DNA from 2 places in the Pseudoalteromonas sp. KG3 genome. Region 1 is predicted to be linked to the other one. Evidence: riboswitches for the same ligand, from Rfam matches in the RefSeq annotation. Region 1 holds a riboswitch; the other holds the start of a gene.

Region 1 (3,417 bases):
AAATGGCGTATCAAGTTTAGTTGATAGCTCAGCAATGGCGTTTTTAACTGGCGTGCTCAAAAAGGTCATTAACGTAAAACCTCTTCAAGAAGTAATGACGCATCACTTTGTTCATCACGGTATTTTACGATTAGTGCGCATGACATACTTAAACCTTGTTCACGAGCCCATGCATTTGATGCTGGACGAGAACCAGGAATAACAATCGCATATTCTGGAATTGGCTCGCCTCTATCTAGTTGGCGCTCATTGACACAGTCGTAGACAGGAATGGTTGCAGATAAACGCACGCCAGGGGCAAGTACTGCACCTTTTTTAACCACTACGCCTTCAACAATTACACAGCCTGCACCGATGAATGCATCGTCTTCGACTACCACAGGACTTGCGCCAATTGGCTCAAGTACGCCGCCTAGTTGTACCGCAGCACTTAAATGCACGTTTTTACCTACTTGTGCACAAGAGCCTACCAATGCGTGGCTATCAACCATAGTGCCTTCGTCAATGTAGGCGCCAATGTTTACATAGGCTGGTGGCATGATAATCGTACCTTTAGCAACGTGAGCACCACGTCGTACACTTGAGCCACCTGGCACCATACGTACACCTGCATCAGCTGCAAAGCCTTGTGGCGCTAAGTTATGCTTATCAACAAAACCACCAGGGAATTCAGTATTAGTACCGTTTTTAAACGCTTCTAAAATACCTTGTTTAACTTCAACATTCGCATGCCATTGGCCGCTTTCGTCTTGTGTTGCTGCGCGTACTGCGCCCGATTCTAAATTATTTAATAGTTCTAACCAGCTCATTATAAAAACCTGTGTTTAATGCCAAGATAAAATGGTGTTGTTTGCGTTGTTAATACAATCTGTTTGCGTTAACTCAAGATGCGTTAAAGGCGGACGCAAATACGGGCTATTAATACGCCCTTGTAAATGCATGAGTACTTTAACGGGGATAGGGTTTGCGACAGCAAACAAGCTTTGAATTGCTTGCGACCAGTCAGCAAATAAATTGGGGTGTTGACCACTGAGGCTACGTTTTACAAACTCGTGGGTTTGTGAAGGCCATGCATTGGCCGCGACAGATACTAAGCCTTTCGCGCCGGCTTGGGCAAAGTAAGGCATCAACGCATCATCACCACTAAAAATCGCCAGCTCTGGTGCGGCATTTCTAAAGCCTTCAAATTTCGCAATATCGCCACTGGCTTCTTTAAGCGCCCATAAGTTTTTGTGATCTTTTAAATTGCTAATTACTGCAGGTGGGATAGCAATCGCACTGCGCCCCGGTACGTTGTAAAGCATACATGGATGCTTGCTGGCATTGAGTAGACTTTCAAACCAGTGGGTTTGGCCAACTACGCCTGGTTTAGCATAGAGAGGAGAGCCCAGTAAATAACCGTGAATTGGTAATTGGTTACAGTATTCAACCCATGCAACTTGCTGTTTGAGGTTCATGCCGCCAACGGCAACCATCAAGGGCACAGTCGGTGCTAACTGGCAGACGTGCTCAACAATCGCTTGCTGCTCTTTGAGGGTAAGAGCTAAGCCTTCCCCTGTACTGCCAAGCAGTAAAATGCCATTGTTAGCTGTCTGTTGCTGCGTAACTAATTGCTCAAGCACGCTATAGTCGACTTCGCCTGCGTCAGTAAAAGGCGTGACAAGGGCTGTCCACAATGGGTAGTCGTTTAAATTGAAGTTGTTGATCATCTCTCACGAACTTATAAGTGATTCGAGGAGTTAATGAGCATTATGATAAGAGCCGCATTAACATCGTTCGAACTAATAATTCGAAGAGCGAATGGGCTTAATACAATAGGGCGCAATGGCCTTATTATGCTAAGACCAGAAGCTCTCCACCAAATATTTTAACAGCCAAGCTGTTATTGGTGACAGTCGCTGGGATTCAACCCAGTCGCCCGAAATAACCCTTCACAAAAAGTGTTACTTCTCGGCGTTAATTCCCCTCACGTATGATCACTGGAGTGTTGTGCTCCTCACATACGTTACCTGAATAACGCACCTCTTCTAGCCCACAGCGCCAGTTTTAAAAAGTAAAACTGACACCTTAAATAGGGGTAATGGCGGTGATTAAAGCATTTTAGCCATCTAGGTGTCAAGACTGTAATCCGAACTCTGGAAATAAATCTTTAGTTAGTCGCCGTGTTTATGTTGATCTTTACACTTCAATGGTTACGTATTAATAGCTTTTTTCGTACACTAGTGTGCATAGTGGTAAAAGGGTATTAAGTAATGGAAAAGTTTCAGGATATTTATCAACGAGCGGCACAGCGTAAAGGCGGTACTGCTATGCTTGAGCAATTGTTACACGCACCTCTTGCGACTGAACAACTGAAGTGCTTATCTGATGATGCATGGCTTGAAGAGTTTACCCGCAAGATTTTTCAAAGTGGTTTTTATTGGTCAGTGATCAACAATAAGTGGGCTGGTTTTCGCGAGGTATTTTGGGACTTTAGTGTTGAAAAGTTACTTATGATGCCGCCTGATATGCTTGAGCAAAAAGCCACGGATGAGCGAATTGTCCGTAATTTTAAAAAAGTACAAACTATTCCTCATAATACTTACATGATCCATGATATTGCCGCAGAGCATGGCAGTTTTAGCCAGTTTATTGCTAATTGGCCAACAGGCGACATAATTGGTTTATGGGCATATTTAAAAAAACACGGTGCGCGTTTAGGGGGTAACACAGGGCCTTATGCATTGCGCGCACTTGGCAAAGATACCTTTTTGCTATCGCGCGATGTTGAAAATTATTTGCGTGCTCACAAAATAATTGACGGCGGTTTGCAAACTAAAAAGTCGTTGACTGCGGCACAAGCATTTTTTAATGAATTACAGCAGCAAAGCGGCTTAAGCTTACAAGCGCTAAGCTTAATTATCGCATACAGCGTAGGTGATAATCGCGTAGGTATACAAACAACCCCAGCTTAAGGAATACCATGAAACTAGTTGCTCGCTATACCCAGATTGCTGATGATTTTGCAGTGCCCGATTTTCCTAGTGCCGTTGCAGCACCCAAGTTATTGCTGTGGAACGATGTATTAGCTCAGCAGCTTAATATTGATGTTGCCAGCGCTGAACGTGCACAGGTTTTTGCAGGTAACCTAAATAGCAGTAACGTAGCGCCTGTTGCACTGGGTTATTCAGGGCATCAGTTTGGTCATTTTTCACCGCGTTTGGGTGACGGCCGTGCCCATTTACTAGGGGCTGTTGCCGATCAGCAGCAACAGCTATGGGACATTCAGCTTAAAGGTGCAGGTGCTACGCCATTCTCCCGCGGTGGCGATGGTCGCTGCGCAATTGGCCCTGCTGTTCGTGAATACATAATGAGTGAGGCGATGCACGCGTTAGGAGTACCAACTACACGATGTTTAGCTGTCGTCGCCAGCGGTGA
Region 2 (3,417 bases), 1.9 Mb from region 1:
TTTTAGCGTTAACTCCGGTGGTGTGTCTTTGATCACCGGTGATGTGACGACATTAATGATTTTCCTTGATGGAAAAGTCAGTATTGCTAACTTGTTATTGTTAGTTGTGCCTGCACTGGCAAGTGTAGCACTGCTGGCGATCATGTTGTCGTTTGGCTTAAATGGTGCTGTTGAGTTTACTAAACAAGAAGAGCGCCGCATTGAAAAAACCGATATTACAATTGCAGTTATTTTCTTATCAACTATTTTCGCTACGCTAACACTCAGTGTGCTTTATCATGTGCCGCCGTTGTTAACTTTCTTATTTGGGTTGTCATTAATGTTTTTAGTGGCGCAATTTTTAATGCGCAAAAAAGACGTGAATAAAAAAATTATCGATTATATTCGTGAAATCGAATACGACACTTTATTGTTCTTCGTTGGCGTATTATTACTTGTAGGGGCTTTAAAAGAAGTAGGCATGCTAAGTAAGTTCACGCATCTTTATGAACTAATGCCAGCGCAATATGCTAACTACTTAATGGGTATTTTGTCAGCCGCGGTTGATAACGTACCACTGACGGCCGCTCTGCTTAAAGCTGAAATCGTGATGAGCCCCCAGCAATGGCTATCGTTTACTTATGCAACTGGGGTAGGTGGTTCAATGCTAATCATCGGCTCGGCGGCAGGCATTATTGCCATGAGTAAAGTTAAAGCGCTTACCTTTATGAGCTATTTACGTATGTCGGTGTATTTATTAATAGCGTATACAATCGGTTATATTGGGTCGTATTTAGCAGGTAGTTTTATTTAATAGTCTTTATTATTTAAAACAACTTGACAGCTAGACGTCTAAACGATAACTTTCAAAGCCCACTTTATGTGGGCTTTGTTATTTTAATTGGTAATTATAGAATGCAATTAATCTAACATTCAGAAGAGGTGCGGTATTTAGGTACTTAATGTGAGGCGACGACTGCCAACGACCATTAAGGAGGGAAATATTCGCCGAGAAAAACAACTGCGCGTCACAGTGGTTTTTCGGTTTATGGGGCTGAATCCTCAAAACTGTCACCAATTAGGTGGAGAGCTTCTGGCAGTGGACTTTTCTTATCGAGCACCCCCTTGCCAAGTTCTTCTTGTTTTATCGTGGTATGAACGCCACAAAAGGAGACGACATGAATACCCAATTAGCTGCTAATAACGTGCAACAGTCAGCGAAAAATCAAAAATCAGAGATAGTTGTAGCAAAATTTGGTGGCACCAGCGTCGCTAATTTTGAAGCTATGAGCCGTTGCAGTGAAATTATTGTAGCCGATAACAATGTACGGGTAGTGGCGGTTAGTGCCAGTGCAGGTGTTACCAACCACCTAGTTACCTTGTGTAAAAAAGAGATTTCAAGTGATGAGCGCGTTGAAAATATTGCCGGCGTAATAGCTATTCAAGACGCCATTTTAAATGAGCTTTCACTTGATGCTGATTTAGCCCATGGCTTTGAAGAAACAATTAAAGCATTTAAAGCCTTGGCGAGCGAGCCATTAAAAACAAAGCAGCAACATGATGAGCTACTAAGCTTTGGTGAGCGCTTATCGTCGTATTTATTTACCCAAGTACTGCGTTTAAATGGTTTAGATGCGGTACGTTTTGATGTACGCCAAGTGCTTAAAACGGATAGCCAGTTTTCTAAAGCAACACCAGATGTGGCAGCCACAGCAGCAGCGGCAAAAGAGCACTTGATGCCACTTTTAAAAGAACATGTAGTAGTAACGCAAGGCTTTATTGGCAGTGACGCGCATGGACAAACCACCACCTTAGGGCGAGGTGGCTCAGATTACAGTGCGGCATTACTTGCAGAAGCAGTAAACGCTAAGAGTGTACATATTTGGACTGACGTTGTGGGTATTTTTAGTACTGATCCGCGTTTATGTGTAAAAGCCACGCCGATTGCTCGTTTAAGTTTTGATGAAGCGGCAGAAATGGCGACCTTTGGCGCTAAAGTTTTACACCCGGCGACTATTTTACCGGCCAGCCGCAGCCACATCAGTGTTTTTGTTGGCTCAAGCCGTGAACCAGAGCGTGGTGGCACTTGGATCGAACGTGAAAAATCACAAGTACCAGGTATTCGTGCGGTAACGCAACGTAAAAACCAAATTTTATTAACGCTTAAAAGCCCAGAAATGCTATTGGCGAGTGGCTTTTTAGCCCGCGTGTTTGCAATTTTAAGTGAGTTTAATATCTCCGTTGATTTAGTGACGACCTCTGAGATCAGTGTGGCAATTACGTTAGATAATGCACCTAATGCGTCGCGTCCTGAGCTTGATCAAGAGTGTTTAGACAAACTTGCAGAGTTTTGCCATGTATCGGTTGAAAACAATTTAACCTTAGTGGCGCTGATTGGTTCTGAAATTCAGTTGCGTCAGCAGCAAGTTAATTTAATGCAGGTATTAAGTGATTTTAATATCCGTCTAATTTGCCACGGCGCAAGCACAACTTGTGCTTTTTGGTAGAACAAAGTGAATCGGACTTAGTAGTACAAGCTATTCACAGCCGTTTGTTAGAAGCCCAACACGCCGCGTAACTGCGAAATAGAATTCACCACAGAGCACTGCCAGTCAGTGCTCTTGTCACTTACTACACTAATATCAAATTCATTATATTGGCAGCTCAGCGCTGCTAAATTTGCTTGCGTCAGCTCAGTAAATACATTGGGGCTTAATAGTTTTGCAATGGGTCGAGAAGTGGCTTTCGCCAGCGCTTCTTTTAAAGTCCAAATTCTAAAAAAACGCTCAGCGCTTTGCTGTTGGCTTTGCGTAATTAAATTTACTTCATCTTGATGATAAAAATGCTTAGCGAGTTTTACAAACGGGCGTTGTACACTTATTTTTTCAATATCAAAACCAAACTCAGCCTGCTCTATGTTCAGCGCCGCACCGACAAAGCCATTCGAGTGTGACAAACAACTGCTAAACACCGTTTCGCTGCCGGTTATGTGAATGAGTAACTTGCTGCTTTGCTCGTCAAATTCAGAACTGATCTGATTTGCGGTTAAATGGCTAAACTGCGCTGAACTTTGCTTTACCAAATACTTAAGTAATAGCCGAGTAGCTAAATATTCTTGCTTGGCTTTGATACTTTTGCGCCGTGTAATTACCGCCAGCTCAAAAGGGCTTAAAAGTGCGTGTAAATCAAATTCATCAACATTTAACTGCTGGGCATCAAATAACAATACAGTATTTGTATTGAGTAAGTGTTCGCGGTACTGGTTGATAACTAATCGCTGTTGAAAAAATAAGCCTGGCATAAAATCCACAATTAAGGTGATAAAAGAACAAATATGTTTATATTTTGTGCGGTTGCGCTCTGGTTAATTAAGCCAAGGCAAATTTATTACTCAGTGACTGTGAAATATGGTTTAATTCACAATAATGAAAAATAATA

Evidence for each region. A riboswitch is a leader RNA that binds a small molecule or an ion and turns the genes downstream of it on or off. The one in region 1 is predicted to bind lysine.
Region 2: it holds a riboswitch for lysine, as region 1 does, so the genes downstream of both, lysC (lysine-sensitive aspartokinase 3) here and dapA (4-hydroxy-tetrahydrodipicolinate synthase) in region 1, are expected to answer to the same signal.

Annotation. Positions count from the first base shown of each region.
Region 1 covers NZ_CP098523.1:2,285,841-2,289,257, reverse strand. Annotated here, with positions in the region: gene NDQ71_RS10795 (PLP-dependent decarboxylase) at 1-69, opposite strand, end outside; gene NDQ71_RS10790 (2,3,4,5-tetrahydropyridine-2,6-dicarboxylate N-succinyltransferase) at 69-809, opposite strand; gene dapA (4-hydroxy-tetrahydrodipicolinate synthase) at 825-1,709, opposite strand; lysine riboswitch at 1,841-2,035, opposite strand; gene NDQ71_RS10780 (DNA-3-methyladenine glycosylase I) at 2,253-2,954, shown strand; gene NDQ71_RS10775 (YdiU family protein) at 2,963-3,417, shown strand, end outside.
Region 2 covers NZ_CP098523.1:264,620-268,036, forward strand. Annotated here, with positions in the region: gene nhaD (sodium:proton antiporter NhaD) at 1-793, shown strand, start outside; lysine riboswitch at 909-1,080, shown strand; partial or broken gene lysC (lysine-sensitive aspartokinase 3) at 1,158-2,557, shown strand; gene NDQ71_RS01430 (4'-phosphopantetheinyl transferase superfamily protein) at 2,534-3,280, opposite strand.